Regions from separate parts of the Devosia sp. Leaf64 genome, predicted to be linked through region 2. Evidence: predicted binding sites of a transcription regulator. Region 2 holds the regulator's gene; the other holds the start of a gene.
The links. Region 2 encodes PhoB, which activates phosphate uptake and scavenging genes when phosphate is short. Its sites were predicted from a motif close to TGTCATNNANCTGTCAT; they were not measured.
Positions count from the first base shown of each region.

Region 1 (6,486 bases), on a different contig from region 2:
TATAAGCCGACGAGATTAGAGTCATTCCAGCAAAGAGCGGCTAGGACCGGCGGCCCCCATTGCAGCCGGACAGCACGTTTCAGCAGCAAAGGGCGGAGCACGTGGCCTCACTAGACAGCTTCAAGTCGAAGTCGACCCTCACGGTCGGTGGCAAGACCTACACCTATTATTCCATTGCCGAAGCCGAAAAGAACGGTTTGAAGGGCGTTTCCAAGCTCCCCGGCTCGATGAAGGTGGTGCTCGAAAACCTCCTCCGCTTTGAAGACAACCGGACGGTGAAGAAGGAAGACATCCTCGCTATCGCCGAATGGCTCGTCAGCCGCACGTCCGAATACGAAATCCAGTATCGCCCGGCCCGCGTCCTCATGCAGGACTTTACCGGCGTTCCCGCCGTCGTCGATCTCGCCGCCATGCGCGACGCGACCGCCAAGCTCGGCGCCAATCCGCAGAAGATCAATCCGCTTGTGCCCGTCGATCTCGTCATCGACCACTCGGTCATGGTCGACAATTTCGGCACCCCGCTCGCCTTCGAGCAGAATGTCGAGCTCGAATATGAGCGCAATGGCGAACGCTACGAGTTCCTGCGTTGGGGCCAGTCGGCCTTCGACAATTTCCGTGTCGTTCCTCCCGGCACCGGCATCTGCCACCAGGTGAACCTCGAATATCTGGCCCAGACCGTCTGGACCAAGGACGAAGACGGCGAAACCGTCGCCTATCCCGATACGCTCGTCGGCACCGACTCGCACACGACCATGGTCAACGGCATGGCCGTTCTCGGCTGGGGCGTCGGCGGCATCGAAGCTGAAGCGGCCATGCTCGGCCAGCCGATCACCATGCTGATCCCCGAAGTCGTCGGCTTCAAGCTGACCGGCAAGATCAACGAAGGCATCACCGCGACCGACCTCGTGCTGACGGTCACCGAAATGCTGCGCAAGAAGGGCGTCGTCGGCAAGTTCGTCGAATTCTATGGCCCAGGCCTTGATTACCTCAGCCTCGAAGACCAGGCGACCATCGCCAATATGGCCCCCGAATATGGCGCGACCTGCGGCTATTTCCCGGTCGATGCCGATACGCTCAAATTCCTCTCGACGACCGGCCGCGATGCCGATCGCGTCGCGCTCGTCGAAGCCTATTCCAAGGCTCAGGGCATGTTCCGCACGACGGAAACCGAGGACCCGACCTTCACCTCGACCCTCGAACTCGACCTCTCGACGGTCGTGCCATCCCTTTCCGGTCCGAAGCGTCCGCAGGATCGTGTCGCCCTCAAGGACGTGACCCCCTCCTTCGCCAAGGCCCTGCCGGATCTGGCTGCCGGTCGTGGTGATGTCGCTCCGGGCGCGCAGTTCCCGGTCAAGGGTGAAGATTTCGAAGTCGGCGACGGCTCGGTCGTCATCGCCGCCATCACCTCGTGCACCAATACGTCCAACCCATCGGTTCTCGTCGCTGCCGGTCTCGTTGCCCGCAAGGCACGCGCCCTTGGCCTCAATTCCAAGCCATGGGTCAAGACTTCGCTCGCCCCCGGCTCGCAGGTCGTCACCGATTACCTGACCGCCGCTGGCCTCCAGGCTGATCTTGATGCCATCGGCTTCAATCTCGTCGGTTATGGCTGCACCACCTGCATCGGCAATTCCGGTCCCCTTCCCCAGCCGATTTCCGACACGATCAACGAAAACAAGCTCGTTGCCGCTTCGGTCCTCTCGGGCAACCGCAATTTCGAAGGCCGTGTGAACCCCGACGTGCGCGCCAATTACCTCGCGTCCCCGCCGCTGGTCGTTGCCTATGCGCTCCTCGGCACGCTCAATGTCGATATCACCACCGAACCGCTCGGCACCGGCTCGAACGGCCAGCCGGTCTATCTCAAGGATATCTGGCCCTCCAACCACGAGATCGCCGAGATCGTCCGCCAGCACGTCAATGCCGACATGTTCCGCAAGCGCTATTCGGACGTGTTCAAGGGCGACGAGCATTGGCAGGGCATTGCTGTCGAAGGCAGCGAGACCTATGGCTGGAACGGCTCCTCGACCTATGTGCAGAACCCGCCATATTTCGAAGAACTGACCATGGAGCCCAAGCCCGTCACCGACGTGGTCTCGGCCCGCGTGCTCGCGCTCTTCCTTGACTCGATCACCACCGACCACATCTCTCCGGCCGGTTCGTTCAAGTCGGGCACTCCAGCGGGCAAGTATCTGATCGAACGCCAGGTTGCGCCCAAGGACTTCAACTCCTATGGCGCCCGTCGCGGCAATCATGAAGTCATGATGCGCGGCACCTTTGCCAATATCCGCATCAAGAACATGATGCTCGATGGCGTCGAAGGCGGTTACACCAAGGGTCCGGATGGCTCGCAGATGGCCATCTACGACGCCGCCATGGCCTATCAGGCGAAGAACACCCCGCTCGTGATCTTTGCCGGCAAGGAATACGGCACCGGCTCCTCGCGTGACTGGGCCGCCAAGGGCACCAACCTTCTCGGCGTCAAGGCTGTCATTGCGCAGAGCTTCGAGCGTATCCACCGCTCGAACCTCGTCGGCATGGGCGTCATCCCGCTGCAGTTCAAGGATGGCGAAAGCTGGCAGACCCTCGGCCTTGATGGCACCGAAACCGTCGATATCGCCGGCGTCGAAACTATCGAGCCGCGCGCCACGGTCACCGTCAAGATCACCCGTGCCGATGGTTCGGTGCTCAATGTCGAAACCCGTTGCCGTATCGATACCGCCAACGAGCTCGATTATTTCAAGAATGGCGGCATCCTGCATTACGTGCTGCGCAGCCTCGTCGCCGCGTAAAGCACGGGTACGACACGGTTTCAAATGGCGGCCCGCAAGGCCGCCATTTACTTTTGGGCCAAGAATCTCTGCCGTCTCACCCGGTTTTGACTAGGCAGGCTTGATCGCCTCAGCCTACAACCTTGCCCATGATCGCTCGTCCCCTTTCAGGCCTTCTCCTGGCCCTCGTCGCCCATGTCGTTTTTTCCAGCTCCGCCATGGCGGAAACGCTGCATATTACGCCCAAGGCGGTTGTCGAGCTTTTCACCAGCCAAGGCTGTTCCTCCTGCCCACCTGCTGATGCCATGCTGACGGCGCTGGCCGATCGCGACGATGTCGTCGCGCTCGCCTATCACGTCGATTATTGGGATTATGTCGGCTGGAAGGACACGTTTGCGCAGGAAGCGTTTTCCGATCGCCAGCGGGCCTATGCCAAAAGCTGGGGCTCCTCGCGCATCTATACGCCGCAAATGGTCGTCAATGGCGCCAAGGCCGTCGTTGGCTCGCGTCGGCATGATGTGCAGCAGGCCGTCGAGCGCGCCTCGCTGCCGCTGGCCGTGGATCTGACCCTCAGCGGCGATATGCTCAAGGTCGTCGTGCCGCCCAAGGCCGATCTCTCCGATGCCGTCGTCTGGCTCGTGACCTTCAAGAACCGCGCCGACGTCAAGATCGAGACCGGGGACAATGCCGGCAAGTCCATGGTCTATACGCAGGTCGTTACCGGCCGCCAGGTTCTGGGCATGTGGGAAAGCGAAAGCGGCGCGGAACTTAAAATCCCGCTTGGCGAAGTTTTAGGTGACGCCAATACCGGCATCGCCATCGTCGTGCAGCAGGAGCGTGGCGGTATGCCGGGCTCCATCCTCGCTGCCGCCGCTTACGAGCCCTGATCCCAGAAGACACCGGCACAAAAAGAAACGCCTGCTCCGGGGGCATGGAGCAGGCGTGACTGACAGGTCAGTTAAGGAGGCTGGCAACCGAACGTCTTAGTTTGGGGGCTCGGTCGGTCCGATTGCCAGCCGCTGGAGGCAATGGTTGAAACATGCCGGGCCAATGGGGCGCCACAAAGGACGAATCATGGCTGAAATTGGGTTTTTGAAGCCCCTTGCCATGGCCTGAGATTGTGACAACATGACTACAGCCTGTCTCCTGAAAGTGGGTACCGGTTTCAGGGGGCAGACAGGCGCTAAAGAGAAAGCGAATGCGCACTGAGCGACTTCTTGAGGTCGCGGCGCGCATGAGCGATGACATAACCCCCGGAGGTCCCGTGCAGGGTCGTCAGCCAAATGAAGCCGGCTTGTCGCTGGTGCATGTCGGTGAGCCCGCCAACCAGCCCGCTCGTCCCGTTCAACCCATCGTTGCCTTTGACCGCCGCGAACTGATGCAGATCCTGGCCGTCTATGGCCGCAAGGTCGGGGCAGGGGAGTGGCGCGACTACGCCATGGACTTTTTGAAAGATCGCGCGCTTTTCTCCATCTACGCCCGCGTCTCCGAACGCCCGCTTTATGTGGTCGAGAAAAATCCAAAACTCCGCGCCAAGCAGGGCCAATATTTGATCACCAACCAGCAGGGCCGGATCCTCAAGCGTGGCCATGACCTGAGCCAGGTCTTGCGCGTGCTCGATCCCGATCTCGCCGTGGTTGGATGAGCATAAACATCCGCCGCGCCATACTGGCTGACGTGCCGGCGATGAGCCGCGTCCTTATCGACTCGATCACCGAACTCTGCGTTACCGATCACCGGGACGACGAAAAGGCGCTCGCCGCCTGGACGGCCAACAAGTCCGAAGCGGGTGTTGCGAAAACCGTGGCCAACCCGGACCTACGCGTCTTCGTCGCTGAACTTGACGGCGAGATTGCCGCCGTCGGCGCCGTGGATACCAGCGGCAAGATCGGTCTCAACTACGTCGCCCCCACTGCGCGCTTCCGCGGCGTCAGCAAGGCACTGCTGCATCGGTTGGAGCAGGAACTTCTGGCCCTCGGCTTTGCCGAAGGCAATCTCGAAGCCACGGAAACTGCACGGCGCTTCTATCGCAGCGCCGGCTGGCTCGAAAACGGCCCCCGAGCCACGAGCCGCACCGTCAACGGCTATCCAATGCGGAAGCTTTTAACTGCGTCTGGCTAGCCCCTTACCCCTTAAGCAGCGCCTGAAACAAGCACTCTTTAATCCCGGCTCCACCGTCATTGCCCGGCTTGTCCGGGCAATCCATCCCGCCTCCCCATGGACCACCCGGACGAGCCGGATAGGCGACGGCGGACGCTAATTCATCCGTCGGGTAGGACCAGCCCCAATCCAGACAAATCAGCCGCTGTCATCCCGTCTTCAGACGGGGTGATAATCGCGTCAGAGCGCCTTCTGCAAATGCACGATATCGTGCCAGCGGTCGAATTTGAGACCGACGGATTTGTAGTAGCCCACGCGCTCAAAGCCGAACTTTTCGTGGATAGCGATCGAATTGGCCGTGTCAGCCGTGATCACCGCTAACATCTGCTTGAAACCATGCGCTTTCGATTGCGCCAGCAGTTCGGTCAGCATGGCCTTGCCGAGGCCCTTGCCGGTTTCCGCAGGGTCGAGATAGAGCGAATCTTCGCAGGTAAACCGGTAGGCGGCGCGCGGGCGATAAAAGCTCGCATAGGCATAGCCGAGCACCTTGCTCGCGCCCTCGGCAATGATCACCGGATGCCCCAATTTCAAAAGCCCCGCATATTTTTCTGCGATCGCCTCCTCGCCCGGCGCTTCGGTATCGAAGGTGATGGCGGTGTGGTCGACATAGTGCCGGTAAATACGGGTGATGGCGGGAACGTCGGACCAGGCGAAGGGGCGAAGAGTGAAATCGGACATGAGCGTGCACAAAGAAAAGGACCGCAGCCTTTGTAAGCTGCGGTCCGAATTTTCGTCCAACCATTTTCCTTGATTGTTCGATCAAGGAACCTGCTGATTACTCGCGATTGCCGAAGAGGCGGAGGAGCATCATGAAGAGGTTGATGAAGTCGAGGTAAAGCGACAGGGCACCCATGATGGCATTCTTGGCCATCGCCTCGGCGCCGTAGGCGGACGAGTAGCTTTCCTTGATCTTCTGCGTGTCATAGGCGGTCAGGCCCGTGAAGATCAGCACGCCAACAACCGAGATGATGAATTCCATCATCGAGGACTGCATGAAGATATTGACGATCGAGGCGATGATGATACCGATCAGGCCCATCATCAGGAAGTTGCCCATGCCGGTGAGGTCACGCTTGGTGGTGTAGCCATAAAGGCTCATCGCGCCGAAGGTAGCGGCAGTGATGAAGAACACCTTGGCGATCGACGCATCGGTATAAACGAGGAAGATCGACGACAGCGAGAGCCCCATAACGGCCGCGAAGGCCCAGAAGACGCCCTGTGCCGCTGTCACGCTCAGCTTGTTGATACCAAAGCTCAGCACCAGCACGAAGGCCAGAGGCGCAAGCATCACGACCCACTGCAGCGGGCTGGCATAGAGCAGCGCACCCCACTGGGTGACGAGCTGCCCATTGGCGAGTTCGCCAACGGCGGCGTTGGGATCGGTGGTGATGGCGGCAGCAGCCGCAAAGTAGGCAGCAACGCCGGTGACGACGAGGCCGAGGCCCATGTAATTGTAAACGCGCAGCATGTAGCTGCGTAGGCCCTCGTCGATGGCCGCGGCCGAGCCGGCCCGCGCACCGAGGGTCTGACGGTCATATTCAGCCATTCTCATTCCCTTTCA
Region 1 is NZ_LMLO01000019.1:169,125-175,610, forward strand. Features, by position in the region: gene acnA (aconitate hydratase AcnA) at 102-2,786, shown strand; gene ASE94_RS12015 (DUF1223 domain-containing protein) at 2,915-3,652, shown strand; gene ASE94_RS12020 (DUF2794 domain-containing protein) at 3,964-4,410, shown strand; gene ASE94_RS12025 (GNAT family N-acetyltransferase) at 4,407-4,886, shown strand; gene ASE94_RS12030 (GNAT family N-acetyltransferase) at 5,106-5,603, opposite strand; gene ASE94_RS12035 (Bax inhibitor-1/YccA family protein) at 5,701-6,471, opposite strand.
Region 1: the regulator PhoB is predicted to act here: its motif matches at 3,886-3,902, upstream of ASE94_RS12020 (DUF2794 domain-containing protein).

Region 2 (6,486 bases):
TTCCTCCAACAGTTCGATGCTGCCGTGCAGCGCGCCAAGCGCCGTTAGATATAAGTGAACGCTGCCTTGACTTTGACGCATTGAACGCGATATATCTGATCATACGTTTTCTGCCCGCGTGGCGACCTGACCTTCCCGGTATAGCCGGTTGATTGGCTTTCCTTTCGAACTGCAAACGTTGGTATCTCCCGATGCATATCGCGCGGGAGAAATGCTCGCTTGCACAGCTTCGAGCCAATTCAGAGACATCCCATGATCAATGGTACTGTAAAATTCTTCAATTCCACCAAGGGTTTTGGCTTCATTTCGCCCGATGACGGCGGCAAGGATGCCTTCCTTCATATCTCGGCTCTCGAACGCGCTGGCGTGACCAGCGTCGCCGACGGCCAGAAGTTAAGCTATGATCTGGAACGCGGCCGCGACGGTCGTGAGTCCGCGATCAATGTACAGCTTGCCTAAAGCAGATCTTGCCGGGGCAGCACTGCCCCGGCGTTCAGGAGCGTCTGATGTCTCATCTGTTTAAGGTCGGCGAGATGGTCGATCTGCGATCCGCTCCCCGCCACAGCAATCGGCCCAATGGGCCCTGCGAAGTCATTGCCTGCCTGCCGCATGATAGTGGCCCAGTGCAATATCGGGTGAAATCGCGCGGTGAAAGCGTTGAGCGGGTGGTCGATGAAGTCGACCTGTCGCCGAGCAACGCCACCAAGGCGACCAGCACGCTGGCTCAAAGCGTCTTCAGCATTGCCGTGAACAAACGCTAGTTCGTTCCGCCTTGATCAGCGCATATGTGGGTTTCGATCCTGCGGCGTTCTCGCTGCGGAGGCTTCGCCACGCGCTGTCGTCGCGCTGAAATAATCGACAGCTATTGTTGTCCAATACAAATCATTCGGCGCCGTTGTGCGCCGAGCGTCGGCGTTTTGCCGAAAGAAAGTTTAGAATGAATACGCAGATATTGAATATGCCGGGACAGTTGTTCCTCGGCACGAATGTTGAAAATGCATTTGCCCAGGGCGGGCGCCGGTTTTCGTCGGCGGCCAAGGCCGTACGCTTTGCCATGGAGCAGGCGGCGCCGGTCAGCCTGCGCGGTGCAATGCTCAAGGTCGAGGGCGAAACGCTCGGACCGGACCAGATCCGGACCCTTCACAGCCAGATGGAAACCATCGGGCAAGCGCGCCGCGCGCGATAGCGCGGCCCGTCGACTTTTAGGCCGCGTGGCTCTTCAGAGCCTCGGCCACCGCGAGCTCGGCCATTGTCAGGGCGGCAGCGCGGGTTCGCGCAGCGGCGATAAAACGGCCGTTGTGGCAAAACGTGGCGCCGGGAACACCGGATACCTTTTCCAGATCCTCATTGACGAGGCCAGCCCAGGCGGCAGGCAGATCTGCACGAAGCTCGAAGCCTTCGCCGCGACGAATGCCTGTTAGGCACCAATCCTTATCGCGCGGATGGACGACGAAGAGCAGATGGTCGGCGCCGGCTTTTTCGATGGCCGGGCGGAACGGCATGCCCATGGGCAATTCCAGAACGCGGCCTGGCCCGGTTGCCTCGATGGCGGCAAGAACCACGCTTTCAGCGCGCAGCTTTGCCGCTGCCCGCTTGACGCCAGCTTCGACGAAGCTGCGCGCCACGGCAAGCGCCTGCATGAAGGCCTTTTCGTCGGCATCGGTATCGGTGTCGTCGAAATCGGGCTTCAGGGTTTCGAGCAGCGAAGAGAGCGACAGGCCGGCGAGGGGGCCCGACGGGCTCTGCGCGCCATTATCGACGAGATCGATCGGCAGAACGAAACTGCCGTCAAAGCTCTCGTGGATGCTGTCCAAATGGTTTGCTGGGGTGCCGAGGGCGGCGATGTAGTCGCGCCCAAAGTGCTTCCAGACGAGACCGAAGGAGCTGTAGGGCTGACCATCGTCGCGGAGGGGCGCGCCGCGCTGGTGATGATCGAAAATATTGGCCGCTGGATCATAGGCACCGCCGACATCGTAGATGATGCGATCGGGGGCTGGGGCGATCCAATCCGGAGCGCGGGTGCGCACGATGCTGGCCTCAGGAAAGAGGCGCGTGAGGATGACGCTCGAGAGCAGTTCATCGGCATGAAATCCGCCAGAATGGGTGACGAGGAACTGGACAGACATGCCGGATTGCCTTGCTTTCGAACGGTAAGGAAGCGTTAGCCTCAGCTAGCCTGCTTCGGGTGTTTGACGCAATGGTATCAAGCCCATAAGCCTTGCATTAACTGGTCTCGAATAACGTTCACGGGCTTATAGGCCCATCGTGCGTGAGCGGCGTTAGACACCCGCTTCAGACTTGATCCCGGGGAAATAAATGGTCAGCCTCAGTTGGGTGACGACAGCAGGCTTTGCTATTATTGCGACGCTCTGTGTGTGCGTGTTCATCAGTATGCGCCATCTCAAATCGCTGGCCTGGCTGGCCGCGACCGCGGTTGCCGCAACGATCCAGACCGTGTTTTTTGCCGTGGCTGCGAACGATATGGCTTCGTCCATCGCCATTTCCATGCTGACGCCAGCCGCATATCTGGCTTTTGGACAATGCATCCGCGAAGCGCTCGGCCAGAAAGACCAACACTGGCGCCTCTATGCCGTGGTCGCCGTTCTGACCTGCCTTGGTGTCGCGTTGCGCCTGGCTGACGTTCCATTCGTCTATCGGACGTCGATTTTTCAGGCCTCCTGCGCCCTCGCGCTTGGCGACTGCCTGTTCAGGCTGTGGAAATACAAGGGGCGTGGGGCCGCGGAATATGCGCTTTGCGTGGTTGTCGGTGGAACTGCGGCAATGTTCGTCTACCGGTTTTTTGCCTATCCGATCATGTTCAGCGTTGGAACGAAATATGTGACGATCAGCGCCAGCGACCATGAGAGAACCACGCTGACAGTGTCGGCAATCTTGTCGGTTGCCGCATTATTCCTCGCATTGGCGCGGATCATCAATGGCGTGATCTACGACTATCGGCGCCTTTCGGAAATGGACAGCCTAACGGGACTTTTGAACCACCAAGCGTTTCATAGGCTCGCAAGTCCAGCGGGCAAAACGGGCGGCAGCGTGATTTTTTGCGATATCGATCATTTCAAATCCATCAACGACCGGTTCGGCCATCTCGCAGGGGACAAGGCTTTGCGTGCCTTTGCCGATCTCCTGAAAGCCAGCGGCTTTGCGGCGGGGCGGCTTGGGGGCGAAGAGTTTGCGCTGATCCTGCCGGACCTCGCTCCCGAAGTGGCGGCGATCGAGGCTGAGCGCCTGCGAATGAAATATGCCGGCATGCGGCACAGCGCCCTGGCAGAGGATGCCCGGGTCACGGCGAGCTTCGGCATTGCGGGATATGAGCCCGGCGAAGAGCCCCGGCGAGCGTTTTCACGCGCGGATGCGGCGCTCTATGCGGCTAAGTCGAGCGGGCGGAACCGCGTGGCTTTGCATGTGGAAGAAGAGACGGCAGCAAGCGCTGCCGCCTGAGGGTCAGGCTGGCTGGCCGAAGCGCTCGTCGAACGCGTAGCCGGCGCCGCGCACAGTGCGGATCGGATCGCTCTCGCGGCCCCGATTGATGGCGCGGCGGAGGCGGCCGATATGGACGTCGACGGTGCGCTCGTCGACATAGACGTCATTGCCCCAGACGCCATCGAGAAGCTGCTCGCGCGAATAGACGCGACCGGGATGGCGCATGAGATATTCGAGGAGGCGGTATTCGGTCGGGCCCAAGTGCACGTCGCGGGTAGAGCGGCGGACGCGATGGGTGGTGCGGTCGAGTTCGAGATCGCCGACCTTGAGCGCTGCCGTTACGAGGTTCGGATTGGCGCGGCGGAGGAGGGCGTGGATGCGGGCGACCAGTTCGGGAACCGAGAAGGGTTTTACCACATAGTCGTCGGCGCCGGTCGAGAGACCCCGGACGCGCTCTTCCTCTTCGCCGCGGGCAGTGAGCATGATGATGGGAATGCGCTGGGTTTCTTCGCGGGCGCGAAGACGGCGGCAGAGTTCGATGCCTGAGATTTCGGGCAGCATCCAATCGAGCAGGATCAGGTCCGGCAGCTTGTCCTGAATGGCGAGCTGGGCTTCGTCGCCGGTTTCGGCCGTGACGACGCGAAAGCCTTCGGCTTCGAGATTATAGCGCAAGAGGATGGCGATATCGCCCTCGTCTTCAACAACGAGAATGGTCGCGGGCATAGGCGTGCTCCATCGATCGGCCTCAACGTCTGGCCGAAAGTCATGGTTCTTGTGGTTTACCCCCACCCGGCCTCCCCCTGAAAGAGGGGGAGGGGAAGGAAGGGTTTACGCTTTGATCTGCGTGCGGTGCAGTTCCTGCACGTCTGCGGTGAGTTGCTTGCCGGTTTGCAGGTAGTAGGCGCGTTCGGCGATGTTGGTCGCGTGGTCGCCGATGCGCTCGAGGTTTTTGGCGCAGAAGAGGAGATGCGTGCAGGTGGTGATGTTGCGCGGATCTTCCAGCATGTAGGTCAAGAGTTCGCGGAAGAGCGAGGTGTGCATGGCGTCGACTTCGTCGTCGCGGTTGCAGACTTCGACGGCGGCTGCCGCGTCGCGATTGGCATAGGCGTCGAGTGAATCCTTGAGCTGACGGAGGACAAGGGCGGTCATGTTCTTGACGCCATTGTAGAAAGTCGGCTGCAGGTTGATGCCTTCGAGCTTGAGCGAACGGCGAGCCAATTGCTTGGCCATATCGCCGACGCGTTCGAGATCGTTGGCGACGTGAACGGCGGTGATGACCGAGCGCAGGTCGCTCGCCATCGGCTGGCGGCGGGCGATCAGGGAGACGGCCATTTCGTCGATCTTGCGCTGCATGTCGTCGATGCGCTGGTCGGCGATGATGGTGAGGTCGGCCAGCTCGCGATCGAGCTTGAGAAGGGCCTTGGTGCCGTTCTCGATGGCGACTTCGACCTGGCCACCCATTTCGGCAATGGTCTGGGCCAGGGTGTTGAGCTCGTCGGTGAAGGACGAGACGATGTGGTCGGACGTGTTGTTATTGGTGGGCATGATGTTGGCTCCTCGTTCCGCGATCAGCCGATGCGGCCCATGATGTAGTCCTGGGTCTGCTTGTTCACCGGATTGGTGAAGATGTCTTCGGTCTGACCCTGTTCGATCAGATTGCCCAGATGGAAGAAGGCGGTGCGCTGGCTGACGCGGGCGGCCTGCTGCATCGAGTGGGTCACGATGACGATGGTGTAGTTTTCGCGCAGTTCGTCGATCAGCTCTTCGATGACGGCGGTGGCGATCGGGTCGAGGGCCGAGCAGGGCTCGTCCATCAGGATCACTTCGGGGCCAACGGCGATGGCGCGCGCGATGCAAAGACGCTGTTGCTGGCCGCCGGAGAGGCCGGTGCCGGGCTCGGCCAGACGATCCTTCACTTCTTCGAAGAGGCCGGCCTTGCGGAGCGATGACACGACGATTTCGTCGAGATCGGTCTTGTTACGGGCGAGGCCATGGATGCGCGGGCCATAGGCGACGTTGTCGTAGATCGACTTGGGGAAGGGATTGGGCTTCTGGAAGACCATGCCGATGCGGGCGCGCAGTTCGACCACGTCCAGATCCTGGGCATAGATGTCCTCGCCATCGAGCTTGATAGTGCCGCCGACCTTGGCGCCTTCGATGGTGTCGTTCATGCGATTGATGCAGCGCAGGAAGGTCGACTTGCCGCAGCCCGATGGCCCGATGAAGGCGGTGACGGCGCGGTCAGGAATGTCGATCGAAATGCCGTGCAGGGCTTGCTTGGCGCCATAGTGGACGGTGACGTCGCGGGCGGTCAGGCGGATAGGGCGGTCAAGCACGTCAGTCGGGTTCATAGCGGAGTCCAGGTTCTGGGAGGTCTTCTTTACCTTGCCGGCAAGCATATCCATTTGGATCACACTCCTTAAGCGCGCTTTTCAAGGCGGGAGCGGAGATAGATCGCCACGCCGTTGAGCAGGATCATTACCCCAAGCAGCACCATGATGGCGGCTGCGGTGCGGGGCTCGAAGAAATTGCGGTTTTCATTGCCCTGCCAGAGATAGATCTGGACGGGAAGGGCGGCGGCCTGATCGAGCGGGGTCGCGGGGACCGACGCCACGAAGGCCTTCATGCCGATGAGCAGCAGTGGTGCGGTTTCGCCAAGGGCATGGGCGACGCCGAGAATGGTTGCCGTGAGGATCGACGGAAAGGTCACCGGCAGGACGTGGTGGAACACCATCTGGGTTTTCGAGGCACCCATGCCGAGCGCTGCCTGGCGCAGGGCCGGGGAGACGCCCATCAGCGCTCCACGGGTGGCGATGATGATGGTGGGAAGGGTCATCAGCGTCAGCACCAGGCCGCCAACGAGCGGGGCGGAGATCGGCAGGTGGAACCAGTTGATGAACACCGCGGCGCCGAGGAGACCGAAGACGATCGAGGGGACGGCCGCGAGGTTGTTGATATTGACCTCGATGAGATCGGTGAGGCGCGATTTTGGCGCGAACTCTTCGAGATAGATGGCTGCGGCAACGCCGATCGGAACGGCGAGGACGA
Region 2 is NZ_LMLO01000024.1:367,458-373,943, forward strand. Features, by position in the region: gene ASE94_RS19465 (YaiI/YqxD family protein) at 1-48, shown strand, start outside; gene ASE94_RS19470 (cold-shock protein) at 253-459, shown strand; gene ASE94_RS19475 (hypothetical protein) at 507-761, shown strand; gene ASE94_RS19480 (hypothetical protein) at 938-1,186, shown strand; gene ASE94_RS19485 (MYG1 family protein) at 1,203-2,126, opposite strand; gene ASE94_RS19490 (GGDEF domain-containing protein) at 2,317-3,456, shown strand; gene phoB (phosphate regulon transcriptional regulator PhoB) at 3,460-4,161, opposite strand; gene phoU (phosphate signaling complex protein PhoU) at 4,267-4,983, opposite strand; gene pstB (phosphate ABC transporter ATP-binding protein PstB) at 5,007-5,789, opposite strand; gene pstA (phosphate ABC transporter permease PstA) at 5,858-6,486, opposite strand, start outside.